2 regions of the Paramicrobacterium fandaimingii genome follow, and region 1 is predicted to be linked to the other one. Evidence: riboswitches for the same ligand, from Rfam matches in the RefSeq annotation. Region 1 holds a riboswitch; the other holds the start of a gene.
What was found. Region 1 has a riboswitch for thiamine pyrophosphate ahead of HCR84_RS05960 (bifunctional hydroxymethylpyrimidine kinase/phosphomethylpyrimidine kinase). Riboswitches for the same ligand answer to the same signal wherever they lie in the genome.
Positions count from the first base shown of each region.

Region 1 (8,910 bases):
GGCGAGATATTCACGAGAGAATTCTCACCGACGCGCTCGGGCCCCGCCCGATCTTCGGCGGCAGACCCGCCGTTCTCGAGCAGCTTGCTGCCAAAATTCGCACCGAGCTCGGCTCGTCGTCACTCAATCCTGACTCCCACATCGAGTTGCTGCGAGCTTTGAGGTTGGCAGGCGTCACCGTGGATTCGACGAGCAAGTGGGAACTGCAACGACACGAACACGCCGTGATCGAGCCGCTGCTGCAGTACAAGTCGCTCTCTCGGCTGATGACGGCGAACGGCTGGGCCTGGCTCGACGAGTGGGTGCATGGCGATCGTTTTCGCCCCGAATACGTCGTCGCCGGGGTCGTGACCGGCAGGTGGGCGACAGATGGAGGCGGCGCACTGCAGCTGCCCGCGCAGGTGCGCCCAGCGGTCGTCGCCGATGACGGCTGGACGTTTGTGGTTGCCGATGCGGCTCAGCTTGAACCACGGATCGTCGCGGCGATGGCGGGCGACGTCGCCATGGCGGCGGCCGGCCACGGAACAGATCTCTACCAGGGCCTCGTCGACGCGGGCACCGTCGACACACGCGCGCACGCGAAGCTCGCAATGCTCGGTGCGCTCTATGGAGCAACGACGGGCGAAAGTGCACGTCTCATGCCCAAGCTGCTCCGCACGTATCCACGAGCAACCGGTCTCGTCGAGAACGCGGCACGGTCGGGTGAGAAAGGCGACCAGGTGACGACGTGGCTCGGACGAAGCTCTCCGTTGCCCTCAGATGCGTGGGCGGCGGTCACACGCGCGGGAGCCCAGGTGACCGCGACGCCGGCCCAGGAGCGCGCGGGGCGCAGCGCAGCGCGAGATTGGGGCCGCTTCACGCGCAACTTCGTCGCCCAGGGGACCGCCGCCGAATGGGCGCTCTGCTGGATGGCCGAGCTGCGGCACCGCCTCTTCGCGCTCGACAGCGGCGAGCAGCATCCGCATATCGTCTATTTTCTGCACGACGAACTCGTCATCCATGCACCGGAACAGTCAGCAGAGCTCGTCGCAGACGCCGTTCGCGAGGCAGCGGATGCCGCAGGGCGCGGGCTCTTCGGGGACTTTCCCATCGATTTTCCGCTCGATGTGGCGATCGCTCGCTGCTACGCCGACGCATGACCGCCGTCGGGTAGAGTGGCCGTCACAAGTGACACGGGGTGCCCGCGAGGGCTGAGAGAACACCCGTTGAACCTGATCTAGCTCGTACTAGCGAAGGGATGTCGCGCATGACGCGTACGCCAGAAACACCTGCCTCCACGTCCGTTCCGCCGCGCGCAGCGGCCACACACGCCTCCGCGGGTGGCACTGGGCTTGCAGCGCAGATTCCGCGGGTACTCAGTATCGCGGGCACTGACCCGACAGGCGGCGCGGGCATTCAGGCCGATCTGAAGTCCATTGCAGCAAACGGCGGATACGGCATGGCCGTCGTCACCGCACTCGTCGCGCAGAACACTCGAGGGGTGCGATCGGTGCACACTCCCCCGGCCGACTTTCTCGCCGAACAGCTCGACGCGGTGAGCGACGATGTGGTCATTGACGCCGTGAAGATCGGCATGCTTGCAAACGCCGAATACATCGACGTTGTCGACCGCTGGCTCGAGCGCACGCGGGTGCCGGCTGTTGTCGTCGATCCGGTCATGGTGGCAACGAGCGGTGACAGGCTTATCGATTCGTCGGCCGAAGAAGCGCTCGGCCGGATGCTGCGTCACGCCGACCTCGTGACGCCCAACGTTCCGGAGCTTGCCGTTCTCGCCAAAGAGGCTCCCGTTCGCGCCTGGCCCGAAGTCATTGCGCAGGCCCGCCGCGTCGCCGAGCGCTACGACGTTCTCGTGCTCGCCAAGGGCGGTCATTCCGCAGGCGACGTCGTGCGCGACGCACTCGTCTCTGCGTCGGGGGTCGTCGCGGAGTTCACATCGGCCCGCATCCATACGGCAAACACCCACGGAACCGGATGCTCGCTCTCGTCGTCGATCGCCACGCTGCACGCGCAGACGGGCGAGTGGGCGAGCGCCCTCGAGCGGGCGAAGCACTGGCTCGCTGACAGCATCCGCCTCGGCTCCCGCCTGAACGTGGGCACAGGCAACGGTCCCGTCGATCACTTCGCCTCGCTGCGGCGGCGCGCCGCAACGCCGCCGGCGCCAGCCGAGATCGCCGAGCAATGGTGGACCGGCATCGCCGACGTGCGCACCGACATCGACGATCTGGCGTTCATCACCGGGCTCGTCGACGGCAGTCTCGAAATGGACGCCTTCCGCCATTATCTGGTGCAAGACACTCTGTATCTGCGTGACTACTCCCGCATGCTCGCAACGGCAAGCGCGCTCGCACCGACCACGAGCGAGCAGGAGTTCTGGGCGTCGGGAGCACAGGGCGCACTTGCGGGCGAATCGGCGGTTCACGCGCACTTCCTCGGCGACCTGTCGATTGTGGATGCCGCATCAAAGGCTCCCGCGACGGTCGGCTACACAGATCATCTCGCCGCCACGGCCGCCCGCGATTCCTACGCCGTGCTCATCGCCGCACTGCTTCCCTGCTACTGGATTTACATTGATGTGGGAACCCGGATGCTGCCGAGCGCCGTTGCCGATACGCCGTACATGCCGTGGCTGAGCACCTACGAGGATCCGACGTTTTCTGACGCGAGCACGCGGGCAATCGAGATCGTCACGCGCTGCGCCGCAGAAACGGATGCCGCAACCCGCGAGCGGATGTGGCGGGCGTTCCGGCTCTCGGCCGAGCACGAACTGCGGTTCTTCGCCGAGCCTCTTGAGGTGACCGCCTCGCTATCTCGGTAACGTCCCGTCAACTCGCACCGGCACCACCGTCGACGGGGAGAATCGCACCGGTGACAATGGAGGCGCGGTCGCTGAGCAACCACGCGGCAGCTTCAGCAATCTCGCGGGGTTCAGCCATACGCCCCATCGGAGTAGCAGCGTTGTTCGCGTCGATCACGCCCGGGGTAGCTTTGTCCCACTCGAGCATCATGTCGGTTGCCGTACCGCCTGGGGCGATGCCGTTGATGCGGATGCCCTCCGGTGCCCAGGTAACTGCGGCGGTCTCAGTAATGCTGTTCAACGCTCGCTTCATGGCCCCGTAGGCAGGGAGAGCCGGGTTGGCACGCCATGAGCCAATGCTCGACGTATTCACGATCGACCCGCCGCCACTGTGGCGCATGAGTGCAACTTCGGCGTTCATCGCTGTCCAGTGGGCCAGAAAGTTCACCCTGAATTGAGCCTGGATGTCATCAACGGTGGTGGTATCCAGCGGCCCCGGCTCCTGGACCATGGCACCGTTATTGAAGGCGCCGTCCAGACGACCGTGCAGCTGCTGCACGTGGTTCACGGCAGCAATGATGCTGTCGGACTCAGCGAGGTCCACCGTCACTGCATCAGCGGTGCCACCGAAAGCACGGATGTCAGCGACAATTCGAGCCAGAGCGTCGGTGTCGCGCGCTGCGAGCACGACCTTGGCACGCTCAGCAGCAAAGAGTCGGGCCGCGGCCGCCCCGATTCCACGGCTTGCGCCGGTGACGAAGATGATTTTGTCGGTCAGCAGGCCGACCCCTGTGTGGTTGCCATTAGTGGTTGTCATGATTTCAGCATCCGCCGGACACGTGTGCGGAGCCAGGCACAAGTTGTACCAGGCTTAGCGGCACCCGACCGCGCATACTGAAGAGTATGGACAAGCATGAGTTGGCCGCATTTCTCCGCAACAGACGCGACCGATTGCAGCCGGAAGATGTCGGGTTGACCTCGGGGCCTCGGCGCCGCACAGCGGGATTGCGTCGCGAAGAGGTCGCGGTCCTTGCTCATATCTCCACTGAATATTACGTACGTCTGGAGCAGGGTCGCGCTCCGCGTCCATCAGCCGAGGTTCTTGCCGGGATCGTGGGCGCCCTCCGGCTCACCGATGCCGAAGCCGATCACGTGCATCTGCTCGCCGGGACACCGCTCAACCACACCGGGTGGCACCGCCGCGATGTGCGCCCCAGCGTCCTGGCGCTGCTGGAGAGGTTGCCGCAGACCGCCGGCTTCGTTATGTCCGCCGCGTTCGAAGTGCTCGCCTGGAACGACCTGGCTGTTGCACTCATGGAAGACTTCGCCGCGCGCGACCCGGAAGCCCGCAATCTCGCCCGTCGGGCTTTCCTCACCGACTCGCCAGAGGAGGGGCCACTGTACGGGATCTCCGACGTCACCGAGTTCCGGCAGAACGTCGTCAGGGAATTGCGCTCCGCTGTCGCCCGCTATCCCTCCGATCCCGCTATGACCAACCTTATAGACGACTTACGTGACGGCAGCGCCGAATTCGCCCGGTTGTGGGAACGCAACGACGTGCAACCGGCCCGAATGCTTACCAAGACCTTCCGACATCCAATCGTCCGGGAGATCACGCTGAACTGCGACGAACTTCATATCGATGACGGCGATCAACATCTGGTGTTGTACAGTGCTGCCAAAGGGTCACCTGCCGCAGAGTCGCTCGCGTTCCTCGACGCCCTCGGTACCGAAAGCCTCAACTCGAGACGCCGCTGAACAGACATCGTCCCCGCACCGACAATCTCGCATCAGGTTGTGGCGAGTACGTCCAACCACGGATGCCGAGTGTCCTCGCGCGTGAGAGCGTCAGCCAGCCAGGCTCGCCGCTCCCTGTCCAGTCGCGGAAGCACGTTCTCGAGGTCTGCGCGGTCCTTGGCCCTGTCGCCCTTCGCCTTGTAAAGCAACTGGATCTCTGGGCGCAGATACGGAATCCCATCGAGCTGCCACAGCGCATCGCCCAGCGGCATGCTCACGCTCGGATCCCGCTTGTACACCCAGGTGCGTTCGTCTCCGGGAGAGAGCAGAATGTCGAATTCCCAGACGGATGCCGCGTCAGCGCGGGTCCACAACTGGGTGCACCCCTCGGGCAGCACATCGCCGGCTGCGGAGTCGGGTCGATCACCGGGCAGGAGCGGGGCGAGCACGCCAGATGTCGGGATCCACGCGTCGAGACGGCCGTCAAGAAACCGTCTGAGCAGGGGCAGCTCGTTCGCCAGAACCGAGACATCGATGTCATCGTGCGGGCGCGAGACGCCGGTGAATGCCTCGATCGCCCAGCCTCCGGCCACCCACCAGGTGCCGTCATACGCGGCAAACGCCTCGGCGGCGTCTCTCGGTGTGTGCTCAGCCCACGCGCCGTACAGCCTCGTGAATTCTTCGTCGCTGAGTTCGTTCATTCGCCCAGCGTACTGCAGCGGATGCCGGTGCCCCCACTGGGATTCGAACCCAGACTGTAGCGATTTTAAGTCGCCTGCCTCTGCCGGTTGGGCTATAGGGGCCACTCCCATACATTACGGGAATCACAGGCCTCACATGCACGAGAACCCACCCCGACGCGGGGTGGGTTCTCGTGTCTGACGATGATTACGCGACAGTGTCGGCAGAATCCTTCTCACGCGCTTTCGACGCAGCGGGCTTCTTCGCCGTCGCCTTCTTTGCTGGAGCCTTCTTGGCATCCTTCGTCGCAGGCTTGTCTGCCTTCTTCGTCTCAGCCTTTTCTGGCGCCGAGGTATCTGCAGGCTTCTCTTCGGCCGGAGCCGGCGGCTTCGGCCGAGCTGCGAATTCCTCAAAGGCAGCGCGCGGCTGCTGAACGGCCGACAGCGAAACGATGTCGCGACCGAGGAAGAAGTTGTTCCACCAGCCCCAGAAGACGCGGAACTTGCGCTCCCATGTCGGCATGGCGAGACCGTGGTAGCCGCGGTGCATCACCCACGCGGGGAAGCCCTTGATCGCGAGCTTGCCCGACTGAAATACACCGGTTCCAATCCCGAGGCCAGCAACAGCGCCAAGGTTCTTGTGGATGTAGTCCTTCGGCTGCTCACCGCGCAACACGGCAATGAGGTTCGTCGCAAGGAGCTTGCCCTGACGCACTGCGTGCTGTGCGTTCGGAACGCAGTAGCCACCGACGCCTCCGCCCGTGAGGTCAGGAACGCGCGAGACGTCTCCGGCAGCCCAGGCGCCCTCGATGGGCTCCTCATCGGTTCCGACGCGAAGATCGGCGCGTGTCATGACACGTCCGCGCTCTTCGATCGGGAGGTCGGTGTGCCGAACGATCTGCGGGGTCGCCATGACACCAGCGGTCCACACGATGAGGTCAGACTCGAACTTCTCGCCAGTGGAGAGCTCGATGTTGCCGTCGATGCACGAAGAGAACTGCGTGTCGAGGTGCACAAGAGCACCGCGCTTTGCGAGATCTTTGAGCACCCAGTAGCTCGTCTTGAGCGAGACCTCGGGCATGATGCGCCCCATGGCCTCGACGAGGTGGAAGCTGATGTCGTCGAACTCGATCTGCGGGTAGAACGTGAGAAGGGCGCTGGCGAACGAACGCAGCTCGGCGAAGATCTCGATGCCGGCAAAGCCTCCGCCGACGACGACGAACGTCAGAAGGCGGTCGCGCTCCGGGCCAGCCGGAAGGTGGGCAGCCTTGGCAAAATTGTCGAGAACCTTGTCACGAATGGCGACGGCTTCTTCAACGGTCTTGAGCCCGATGCCCTCGTCTGCCAATCCCGGAATCGGGAATGTGCGCGATACCGCGCCGCCCGTGACGACAACTTGGTCGTACTCGAAGTCGTACGCGTCGCCCACGTCAGGGGTGATCGTCGCCTTCTTCTCTGCGTGGTTGATGTACGTCACCTTCGCTGTGATGACCTCGGTTCGCTTGAGGTGACGGCGAAGCGAGACGACAGCGTGACGGGGCTCGATGGAGCCTGCCGCTATCTCTGGAAGGAAGGGCTGGTACGTCATGTAGGGACGGGGGTCAACGACGGTGACCTCTGCCTCTCCTGCACGCAGGTGCTTTTCGAGCTTCCATGCGGTGTAAAAGCCGGCGTAACCTCCGCCGACGACGAGAATCTTGGGCACGGTGAAATAATCTCCTACTGGATCGCAGATACAGCAAACGAGCGTACTACTTCTTGCGTGCCACCCGTTTGGCATGCCGGGTGGCGCCGATGGCACCAAGCGCTATTAGTGTACCAGCGCCCAGAAGCAGCGCTGCAGGCACGCTCACGTAGCGCACGGTGTCTGCCGTGGGAAAAAGCGGATTCACGCTCGAGCTCGCCTCGTCAAGAGGCGGCAGCGCCTTCACTTTCGATGTGTCCTGAGGCGGCTTGACGTTCTCGGCGTCTGCGCGCCTATTTACCTTGATCCATTCTTCAAGGCTGCCCATCGGGTTCGACTTCACTGTCTCGATGTCCTTATCGATGGCATCGCCGATGTTGGCGAGCCCGTAGCCGTAGTCAGATGACGGAATTTCGTTACCTTGATCATCTGTCGGGTGCGCCGTCTTGATGAGTCGATTGATGATGTTGTTCGCGTCCATGTCGGGGTATGCGGAGCGCAGCAGCGCCACCATTCCCGCGACGATTGGCGACGCACCACTCGTTCCAGCCCATTGCACGCGCGAACCGTCGGCCGAGACGCCGGAGAGCTCTTCACTCGGCGCCGAGACGCCGATCGTGATGCCCTCTGTCGACGCGCCCTCGCTGACCTTCGTCGCCTTATCGACACCGGCGACAGTGAGCACACCCGGAATTGTGGCGGGAGCCCCGACCATCTCGGTACCGCTTCCGCGGTTTCCTGCCGCTGCGACGATGATCACGCCATTATCGTGGGCGTACTTGAATGCCTCGTCCCACGATGGATCCCAGTCTTTCGTGTTTGTCGAAAACGACATGTTGATGACGTCTGCGCCATTGTCGACGGCCCAGTGGATGCCTGTGGCAACCTGATCGATAAACGGAACTGTTGCGCCACTCGACGGAAACCCGATGGAGATCGCGAGCAACGACGCTTCTGGAGCGATGCCGATAAGTTCCTTGTCGGTGCCATCTCCCCGACCCGCTGCGAGCGAGGCGACCCAGCTTCCGTGGTTCTTCTCTTCTTCGCTGCCCAACGGCGTTCGCCCATCAGCAGAGCCGACACCGGAAACGTCGGTGCCGCCGGTCACTCCAGAGAAGTCGGCGGGACCCTTTCCGATACCCGTGTCCATCACCGCGATGACGGCGCCTTTCCCCTTTGTGGTCTTCCACGCCTGCTGAACGCCGTAGCCGCTGTCGAGCCAGTATTGGGTGCTGCGGTCAACCGTGACGGCAGCGGCGGGCGAGGCGACAAGCAACGTCAGAGCACCGGTCGTTGCGATGACGGCAGCAGCGCGCGCCAGATTTCTGGCACGAGTGCGCAGACGACCACGACTTGATGGGCGCTGGGTCATTCTCAGCTCTCTTCCGTCACTTCTTCGAACGTACACGTGCACACGGTCGGTGACCACGACGCGCGTTCCAACGCCAGGTCGCCAATCGGGTTCACGCCGGGGCCCGCTGCGAGGGAATGAGCGACGAGAGCGTGAAGGCACTTCACTCGCGTCGGCATTCCGCCTGCGGAAACCCCGTCGATCTCCGGCACGACCCCCATGCTCTCACGGTCGGCAAGGTAGGCGACATGGGCACTTCTATACGTTTTGCTCACCTCGTTGTCGTCGGCGAGCAGCTGTGTGTATTCCGCCATCACGTGATTCGCTTCGAGTTCACTCACCGCAGCGGTCGCCCCGGGGTGGCACAGGTAGTAGAACGTGGGAAATGGCGTGCCGTCTGCGAGTCGAGGGCTCGTCGACACGACGGTGGGGCGGCCGCATACACAGCGCGCCGAAATTCCCACGACGTCGCGCGCCGGGCGCCCCAGCTGTGCTGAGACGATGGCGATGTCGTCGTCGGATACGGGCTCGAAGGGTGGGGTCGTCACGCGGCTATTTCTTCTCTGTGGATGTCTCGGTTGGCGTCGGCGTGGGCGTCTTCGAGGTGTCTTTCTCCTCAACGGGAGTGAACGCCGCCGTCATAATCGACGTCAGCATCGATGAT
Region 1 is NZ_CP061170.1:1,232,733-1,241,642, reverse strand. It holds gene HCR84_RS05965 (bifunctional 3'-5' exonuclease/DNA polymerase) at 1-1,139, shown strand, start outside; TPP riboswitch at 1,164-1,255, shown strand; gene HCR84_RS05960 (bifunctional hydroxymethylpyrimidine kinase/phosphomethylpyrimidine kinase) at 1,247-2,815, shown strand; gene HCR84_RS05955 (SDR family NAD(P)-dependent oxidoreductase) at 2,823-3,611, opposite strand; gene HCR84_RS05950 (helix-turn-helix transcriptional regulator) at 3,698-4,552, shown strand; gene HCR84_RS05945 (nucleotidyltransferase domain-containing protein) at 4,585-5,232, opposite strand; tRNA gene HCR84_RS05940 (tRNA-Leu) at 5,261-5,334, opposite strand; gene HCR84_RS05935 (NAD(P)/FAD-dependent oxidoreductase) at 5,420-6,916, opposite strand; gene HCR84_RS05930 (S8 family peptidase) at 6,963-8,267, opposite strand; gene HCR84_RS05925 (DUF501 domain-containing protein) at 8,270-8,794, opposite strand; gene HCR84_RS05920 (FtsB family cell division protein) at 8,799-8,910, opposite strand, start outside.

Region 2 (8,910 bases), 300 kb from region 1:
GCCGTCACGGTCTACACAGACGACACATGGTCTCAACGCGCCGTTCTCCAAGCCGTGCTTCTCGGCTCGAGCAACAACCACGCAGATACCCTCGCCGCGTGGGCATTCGGCTCGGTCGATGAGTATGTCGATGCGGCGACGGCCTGGCTCGACGACGCCGGGCTCGACGACACCTCGGTTGTCGACGCGACAGGCCTGTCGGCTGACGACGTCTCGACGGCATCCGATCTGTCGCGCCTCGCCGCGCTGGCCATGGCGAATCCGGTGATTCCCACGGTTCTTACGCAGGAGGTGTCCGGAATCGCGAAGACCCGCGGAGTGGAGAACACCACCGCGTACATGGCCGATCGCGGGGTGACGGGGATCTCACGCAGCTTCACAACGCAGGCGGGAATCTGCCTGCTCTTCGCAGCCACCGTCACCGTCGACGACGCCGAGTACACGTTCTACGGCGCACTTATTCGCATGCCCGACTGGAATTCTCTCGACCACGCAATGGACGCTCTGATGAGCAGCGCAGAGAAGGGCGTGCACACGGGCCCGGTTCTACCCGCGGACACTCCCGTCGCCACGTTCACAACGCCCTGGGGCGAGAAGGCCACCGGGGTGATCGGCTCGTCGGCGACCGCAACGCGCTGGGTCTCCGGAAGGCCGAGCGTTCAGGTGAAAACCGACGGTTTCGCCCTCGCGACCCAGGGCGACATCGTCGCGACGGCAACGGTCTCTGAGGGCACATCTGTTGTGGAGATTCCCGTGAAAATCGACAGCACGATCCAGTCACCTGACGTGCTCTGGAAGCTCGGTCACCCGTTCACGCTCATCCCCGCATTCTTTGGTCAGTTCTTCGGCGACTGACTCAGTCATCGGCCCACAGCACAAGGTCGGCCAGGGTGCGCGGGTGGTGCCGGGATTCAAACGCCTCCATCTGAGCGGTCCATTCATCCCAGTGAGCGTCGAATCCCCCACGGTCTCGCTCAAGTGCACGCCGCTTGCGAGCATCCGGAGCCCCGTCGAGCCACACCCGAAGATTCGCTCGTGCGGCATTGCCTCGCGTCAGAACTCCGCAGCCTTCGATGACGAGAGACGTCCCCAGGGCAACATCGTGCCACTCAGCCAGACGCTCGGCGTGCCAGTCGTAACGCCTCCAGCGACCGGCGACACCGTGACTGAGCGGTTCGAGCAGGTGGGTTTCAACGTGCTCGCCCGCCTGTGCGAGCCCTCCCCAGCCGGGATACACGTCGTCCATGCGCACGAGCAGCGGCGCCTCGCCAGGCCACGCCGCGACAACGGCATCCGCTGTCGTCGACTTGCCAGCACCGGATGGACCGTCAATCAGAATGATCGGATGCCGCGGCAACTGTGCGGCCGCCGCGGCGATGGCTCGGGCATTGCGGGTGACGCGCGCCGGTTGCTCAGCCAATGACGAAGCTCCACGTCCCCGCGAGAACCGCGCTCGTCACCGCAGTGCCCGCGATCAGCACTCCGATGGCAACGAGCACCGTCTCCGGGCCCCTGAACCTGGATTCCCTTGCCCACGTTCTCTCGGTCTCGGCCCCAAAGCCCTTCGCCTCCATCGCCGTTGCGAGTTTGCTTCCCCTCCGAATTGCCAGAACAAGAAGCGCGAACGCCTGCGCAGCAAAGCGCCTGATCGCGCCAGTATCGGCGACGCCACGGGCGCGACGAGCTTGGCCCATTGCGCGCCAATCGTCGATGAACAGTCCGATCATGCGCATGCCAGCCAGCGCTCCCAGCACGAAGCGCGCCGGAAGCTTCAGCACCTGTGAGAGACCGTCGGCGAGCTCAGTTGGGTCAGTCGTCGCCATGAGAACAACTCCGGGAATGCCGATCGCGAGAACTCGCAGCATGATCGCAACGCCCAACAACAACGAGCCTTCGCTGATCGTTGCGATGCCGAACCCCAGCAGCTCGCGCCCCGAGTCTTCTCCATACAGAATCGTCGTGACCGCCGCGAACGGGGCGGCAAACCAGACGGGCGCCGTGCGAACCCAGAACGATCGGGCGCTCAGCCCTGCGAAGCTGACGAGCGCCAGCGTCAGCACGAGTGCGATAGACGCAGACACGATGTCGACGGACAGCAGCAGCGTGATGCTGACCACGAGCGCGGCGATCAATTTGGCAACCGGATTGATGCGCGCAACGAGCGAAGGCGCGATGTGCGGAGTCATCGCCGTCATCGCAATACCCCCTGCGGACTTCCCAGTCGAATCGTCTCGTCAGCGAGGGCGCCGACGAGCGGCTCGTCGTGGGTCACCGCGACGACGCATGCTCCGTCGTCAACGAGGCCGCGAAGCAGAAGAACGAGCTCTCGCCAGGTCTGCGAATCCTGCCCGAACGTCGGCTCATCGAGCACGAGCATACGTGGGCGCGACGCGAGCACCGTCGCGACCGAGAGACGCCTCTTCTCTCCCCCGGAGAGCGTGAACGGATTGGCATCGGCCACGTGCTCGAGTCTGAGCCTTTCGAGCAACTCGCTCGTGCGCTGTTTCACCTCGTCGTCGCTGTGACGCAGTGCTCGTGGGCCGATGGCGAGCTCGGTGCTCACATGACCAGTGAGAAACTGATGCTCGGGGTGCTGGAATACCGTGCCGATGCGCGTGAGGAGGTCACGCGACCTCCATCGTCGCGGCTCGGCGCCACGGCCATCAGCAAGCGCGGGCGCTGCATGAAGCACACCGGCTGCCGGACGCAGGAGTCCAGCGATCGTCAGCGCGAGCGTGCTCTTGCCTGCGCCGTTGACACCCAGAATTGCTGTCGTCGTGCCCGCATTGAGCTCGAACGAGAGACCGGATGCCGCCACGACGGGCTCCTTCTGTCCAAAAGGCGAGCGCCCCACCGCGAGTTCGTCAGCCCGCATCAGAAGCTCACCGCGTGCGCGCGAAGGCGACTCGGGAACTCGGGGCGGATGCTCCGGAATCCAGATCCCTCGCGCAGCAAGGTGGGCGCCCTGCGCCACGAGAACATCCCGCGCTTCGCCATCGGCGAGCACGCCGCCTCCCGGTTCGAGAACGACGGCGCGCGTGGCGACATCGCTCCACACGGCGACCCGGTGCTCAACGACGACAAGAGTCATTCCCGTCTCGCGGGCCACCTGCGCCACAACGTCACGCACCTCACGGACGCCTTCGGGGTCGAGGTTGGCCGTTGGCTCATCAAGCAGAAGCAGCCGCGGCTTCATGGCGAGAATTCCCGCGATGACAAGCCGCTGTACCTGCCCTCCGGACAGCCGAGAGGTGGGATGGTCAAGGGGCACGTTCAGACCGACGGCATCCAGTGCCCATCTCACGCGCCGCCAGATCTCCTCACGGGGCACACCGAGGTTCTCGCACGCGAACGCGACATCGTCGCCAACGCGCGCCATGACGATCTGGCTGTCGGGGTCCTGAAGTACAAGGCCGACGACGCCGCGCGAGTCAGAGGGGCTGCGGCCATCCACGACAATTGAACCGGTCTGATCGCCTTCGTCGTCTCCCCCGAGCACCCCGGCAAGCCCGTGCAGAAGCGTGGACTTTCCCGCGCCGGAAGCGCCAAGAAGCAAGACTCTCTCGCCCGGTTCGATCGTCAGATCGAGACCCGCAATTGCGGGCCGAGCGCGCCCGGCATGGGTCCATCCCCAGCCGTGTGTGCGAACGTGCGCGCCCGACACTACGAGGCCTTCCGCCGCACCTCGCGACCGGCGGCGAAGCGGCTCAGCGCACCCGCCGAGGCGAGGCCGCGCATCGCTGCCCACGACAGCAGTCCGGCGATAAGCACACCGGATAGTGCCGCGGACACATAATAAACCGCTTTGAACGCCGGGTCGAGAACGGCGTAATCGGTGAATGTCGTGTCGAGGAAGGCCATCGCGAGGCCGGCGCCGAGCCCGGAAAGAAGTGCAACGTACAGCCGGTAGCTGCCATAGAGGAACGCCGCGAAGACGATCTCAGCGCCGAGCCCCTGAACGAGTCCCCAGATGAGAGTGGAAAAGCCCCACTGACTGCCGACGAGCGCGGACACCACAGAGGCAACGAGCTCCGTGAACAGCGCGGCACCCGGCTTGCGGATGATCAGCCCGCCGAGCACACCGGCAAAGAGCCAGCCGCCGCCGAGCAGCGCGCTGAGTCCCGGGGTGACAGCGAGCGGCAGACTGAGCGGCCCGTATGCGACGTTCCAGAAGAGAAAGATGACTCCGGACGCCACGCCGATGATGCTTGCGACGACGATGTCGACAACGCGCCAGCGGAACTTTCGCTGCGTGGATGTCGCGGACGATGAATTTAATGTCTGCACTTACGTGCCCCTTTCACGTGGGAATTGGGCACGGGTATTGAGATTGTCACTCCCTGCGCTGGCATGACCCAGATCAGGTTCGACGGTCGAAAGTTGAGAACTTTCCTCTCAGCCCGGCTCACCGGACTCCCGTGTTAAGCGCAAGTATAGCCGCTTGCGTGCGGCTCGCGGCGCTCCGCTACTTCTTGAGGGCTTTGATGATTCCTTTGAGCGCGGCCCCTGCGACGCAGACGAGGGGAACTCCAACGGCAAGAAGGGAGATCAGGTTGGGCTCGAAGCGAACCGTGTCGCCCGTGCGGATGTATGCGCCGACGGGCATGCTCATGCCGCCGCCTCCGCCGCCACCACCCTGGGCTCCAGCACTCTTCTCACCCTTGAGGTCGCCCGTTGCGTCGCCCTCCCCTGCGCCGAAGCCATACGAGGCAAGCGCCACCGGGACGATCTTGACGCCGTCGATGTCGACGACGTCGCCGTACACCGTCGTGACGCCGACGGACTTGAACTTTTCTGCGAGTTCCAAGGCTACGTTTCCCATGTGCCCACGCTATCGCGCATTCGCCCGTCTGCACAGACGTCGACGGTGACTCTCAGGTGCCTCGCCGCCCGGGGTGCCGCGTTCCGCCCGCTGTCGAGGGTCGGGGGGCGAGAAGGGACGCCGATGTCACGGCATCCACTCCAAAACGTCCCCGCAGCTGGTCGACGGTGCTCTCGGCGTCGCGCCACTCATCGTCTGGGTCCCAGAGACTCATCGATGGGGCCCCCTCCGAGAGTCGCTCAGCGCGAACGCCGATCAGTCGAACCGGCCTCCCCCTCACCTCGAGTTCGCGAAACAGCTCAACGCTCGACTCATAGAGCCGGCGAGCGACGCTTGTCGCCTCGGGAAGGCGACGTGACCGGCTGAGCGTCGTGAAGTCACTGTAGCGAAGCTTGAGCGCAACACCGCCTGCTGTGACGCCAGCTGCGCGCAACCTCGCGCCCACGCGATCGCTCAGCCGAAGAAGCTCCCGTTCCAGCGTTGCCCCGTCGACGACGTCATCGTGAAAAGTGACCTCATGACCGATGCTCTTCTCGACATGCTCCGTTGCGATCGGGCGAGGGTCTCGGCCTCGTGCGAGCTCCTGGAGTCGCATCGCTGTCGCGTCGCCGACCGCAGAGCGCAGAGCGCCGATGGGGATCTCTGCCACGTCGGCGACCGTCCGCAGGCCGAGACGCTGCAGGGCCTCTTCGGTCTTCCCTCCGACGCCGGCCAGCGCTCGAATCGGGAGCGGACGAAGAAAATCCTGAGTCTGCGCGGGGGGAACGACAAGAACGCCATCGGGCTTCGCCATTCCCGACGCCAGCTTTGCAATGAACTTCGTCTCTGCCGCTCCGACAGAGCACGTGAGTCCCGTGTCGTCGTACACCCGTTGGCGAATCAGCCGAGCGATGGATGCCGGGCTTCCGAGAAGACGTCTGGCACCGTAAACGTCAAGAAATGCCTCATCGATGCTCAGCCTCTCGACCAACGGCGTGATGTCGTCGAAAAGGCTCATCACACGCATTGAGTAGCTGCGATACAGCTCGTGTCGCGGGGGCACGACAATAGCCTTGGGGCACAGCTGCAGAGCGCGCGCCATCGGCATTGCCGAGCCGACACCGTACGCTCGCGCTTCATATGTCGCTGTCGTCACCACGGAGCGACCTTCGCGCCCACCGACGATGACAGGCTTTCCCCGCAGCTCCGGGTGATCGAGCAGCTCAACGGAGGCAAAGAAGGCATCGAGATCGACATGCAGAATGTGCGCGCCCGTGTCGTCAACGTCGTCATCGGAGACACGGCGGGCGCGACCGTCTTGACGTGACATGCGCCCATTCTCTCGCACCCGTCTGACAAATCGTCAGACCAACGCGACGACCAGAGGGAGCAGCCATTCTGTAAAGCTCTTCGCGTCGTCTCGCAGTGTTTCGCTGACGACGATCGTGTCGGGCGCGACGACCCAGGCGCCCGACTCGGCAAGCGGTAGAACCGCGAGATCGAGACGAAACGATGTCGCTTGCCGTCTCAGCTCAAACTGTCGCTTCTGCACGAGGCCGTACACATCTGCGAGTGGATGCTCGCGCACCTCGACCGCCTTGAGGTACTCGAAGCGGCGCAGGCGCGCCCACTCGATTGCGCGATCGTAGCCTCGGTACATCGCCTCCTGCAGCTCAAGCGCACGATCGAACGTTGCGAAATGCGGTGGCCGCACTTCGCTGATGAATGGCCGTGTCTCGAGAGGAACGATCCCAGCCCACCAGCCGCGCCATTGCGCCGCGAGCGGCGCGGCATCGATGTCTGAAACATCGATCGAGCCGACGTCGGGAATCGCCCGTGGAAGGTCGGGGGCGCAGGTGTTTTCGAGCCCGGCAAGATCTCTCAGGGCAAGGGCAAGGAGGAGGTCCCACGGACAGTCTTCCGTGGCCTGCCAGCGAATCGTGCCCTCGACGAGCATGCTTTCATGGTAAGCCGCCGGAGCAGCGCGCACCAGACCTCGATGTCGAAACGCGCTGGCGGCAGCATCCACTGAGAACAGGGGATGCTGCCGCCAGAGCGCCATGCTATTCGGAAGCGCGCTCCAGAATGAGCTCGCGCACGCGCGCGGCGTCTGCCTGCCCGCGCATTGCCTTCATGACGGCACCGATGATCGCGCCGGCCGCCTGCACCTTTCCGTCCTTGATCTTCTGCATCACGTCGGGTTGGGCGGCGAGTGCGTCATCGATCGCGGCAATGAGGGCACCATCGTCCGAGACGACGGCAAGGCCGCGCTTGTCAACGACCTCCGACGGAGTTCCCTCGCCATCGATGACCCCCTCGAGCACCTGCCGAGCAAGCTTGTCTGTGAGGGTTCCGTCCTCGACGAGCGTCGTGAGCTCGGCGACGCTCTGCGGAGTGATCAGAGACGTCGGTTCCTCGCCGCGGGAGTTGGCGAGTCGCGAAATCTCGCCTGTCCACCACTTGCGTGCAGCAGCAGGCGCGGAGCCCGCGGCGATCGTGGCGGCGACCTCGTTCACAAGGCCGCCATTCTGCACGTCCTGAAACTCCAGGTCGGTGAAGCCCCACTCGGCCTTGAGGCGCCGACGCCTGGCCGCTGGTGGTTCGGGGAGCGCAGCCCTGAGCTCGTCGATCAGCTCGGCGCTCGGCACAACGGGAAGCAGATCAGGCTCCGGGAAATAACGGTAGTCATCCGCGTCGCTCTTCGGGCGACCTGCCGACGTCGTTCCCGTGTCTTCGTGCCAGTGACGGGTCTCTTGCGTGATCGTTCCACCGCCATCAAGAATTGCCGCCTGACGCCGAATCTCGTAGCGCACAGCGCGCTCGACGGATCGCATCGAGTTCACGTTCTTCGTCTCGGTGCGCGTGCCGAGCTTCTCCTGGCCGTACGGGCGAAGCGAGACGTTCGCATCGCAGCGCAGGTTTCCGCGTTCCATGCGCGCCTCAGAGATTCCCAACGAGATGACGATGTCGCGAATCGTCGAAACGTACGCCTTCGCGATCTCGGGAGCAAGGGCACCCGCTCCGAAGATCGGGTGCGTCACGATCTCGACAAGAGGAACGCCCGCACGGTTGTAGTCGACGAGCGAGTGGTCGGCTCCCTGAATGCGGCCGCTTGTGCCCACGTGCGTCAGCTTGCCCGCGTCTTCTTCCATGTGCGCGCGCTCAATGGGAATGCGCCGAATGCTGCCGTCAGACAGCTCCACCTCGACTTCGCCCTCGAACGCGATCGGTTCGTCGAACTGGGAGATCTGGTAGTTCTTCGCCAGGTCGGGGTAGAAGTAGTTCTTGCGTGCGAACGACGACGACTCGGCAATGGAGCAGCCGAGCGCGAGGCCGAGGCTGATCGAATAGCGTACAGCCTGCTCGTTGACGACCGGGAGCGAGCCCGGAAGGCCAAGGCACACGGGCGAGACGTTTGTGTTCGGTGTGTCACCGAAGCCGTTTGGCGCCGCCGAGAACATCTTCGTCTTCGTTCCGAGTTCAATGTGAACCTCGAAACCGAGCACGGGCTCGAACTTCTCGATCGCCTCGTCGAAGTCCATGAGTTCAGCTGTCGACATCAGTGCTTTCCTCCCAGCTGCGGAGCCTGTGACATGAGCGTGTGTCCCCACTCTGCTTCCAGCAGAGCCTCGAGCGATGCGCCAGCTCGGTACAACCGGGCATCTTCCCTCGCCGGAGCCATGAATTGGATGCCGACGGGCAAGCCGTCTTCTGGAGCAAGCCCGACGGGAACGCTGATTCCTGGCACTCCCGCCAGGTTCGCGGGAATCGTCGTGACGTCGTTGAGATACATCGCCATGGGGTCGTCGAGCTTTTCTCCGAATTTGAACGCCGTCGTCGGCGCGCTCGGGCTCGCAAGAACATCGACCTGGGCGAATGCGCTCTCGAAGTCCCGCTGAATGAGCGTGCGAACCTTCTGCGCGCTGCCGTAGTAGGCGTCGTAGTAGCCAGCACTGAGCGCGTACGTTCCCAGAATGATGCGCCGCTTCACCTCGGGGCCGAAACCGGCTTCGCGGCTCGCGGCCATGACGTGTTCAACGGTTCCCCCGGAGTCCGGTGTGACGCGAAGTCCGAAGCGCACAGAGTCAAACCGGGCGAGGTTCGACGAT
Region 2 is NZ_CP061170.1:1,532,321-1,541,230, reverse strand. It holds gene HCR84_RS07480 (serine hydrolase family protein) at 1-855, shown strand, start outside; gene HCR84_RS07475 (nucleoside/nucleotide kinase family protein) at 857-1,420, opposite strand; gene HCR84_RS07470 (energy-coupling factor transporter transmembrane component T family protein) at 1,413-2,195, opposite strand; gene HCR84_RS07465 (ABC transporter ATP-binding protein) at 2,192-3,664, opposite strand; gene HCR84_RS07460 (ECF transporter S component) at 3,664-4,287, opposite strand; TPP riboswitch at 4,321-4,430, opposite strand; gene HCR84_RS07455 (spore germination protein GerW family protein) at 4,466-4,822, opposite strand; gene dinB (DNA polymerase IV) at 4,875-6,131, opposite strand; gene HCR84_RS07445 (hypothetical protein) at 6,165-6,758, opposite strand; gene gatB (Asp-tRNA(Asn)/Glu-tRNA(Gln) amidotransferase subunit GatB) at 6,865-8,361, opposite strand; gene gatA (Asp-tRNA(Asn)/Glu-tRNA(Gln) amidotransferase subunit GatA) at 8,361-8,910, opposite strand, start outside.
Region 2: linked by a shared signal. The riboswitch ahead of HCR84_RS07460 (ECF transporter S component) and the one ahead of HCR84_RS05960 (bifunctional hydroxymethylpyrimidine kinase/phosphomethylpyrimidine kinase) in region 1 are both predicted to bind thiamine pyrophosphate.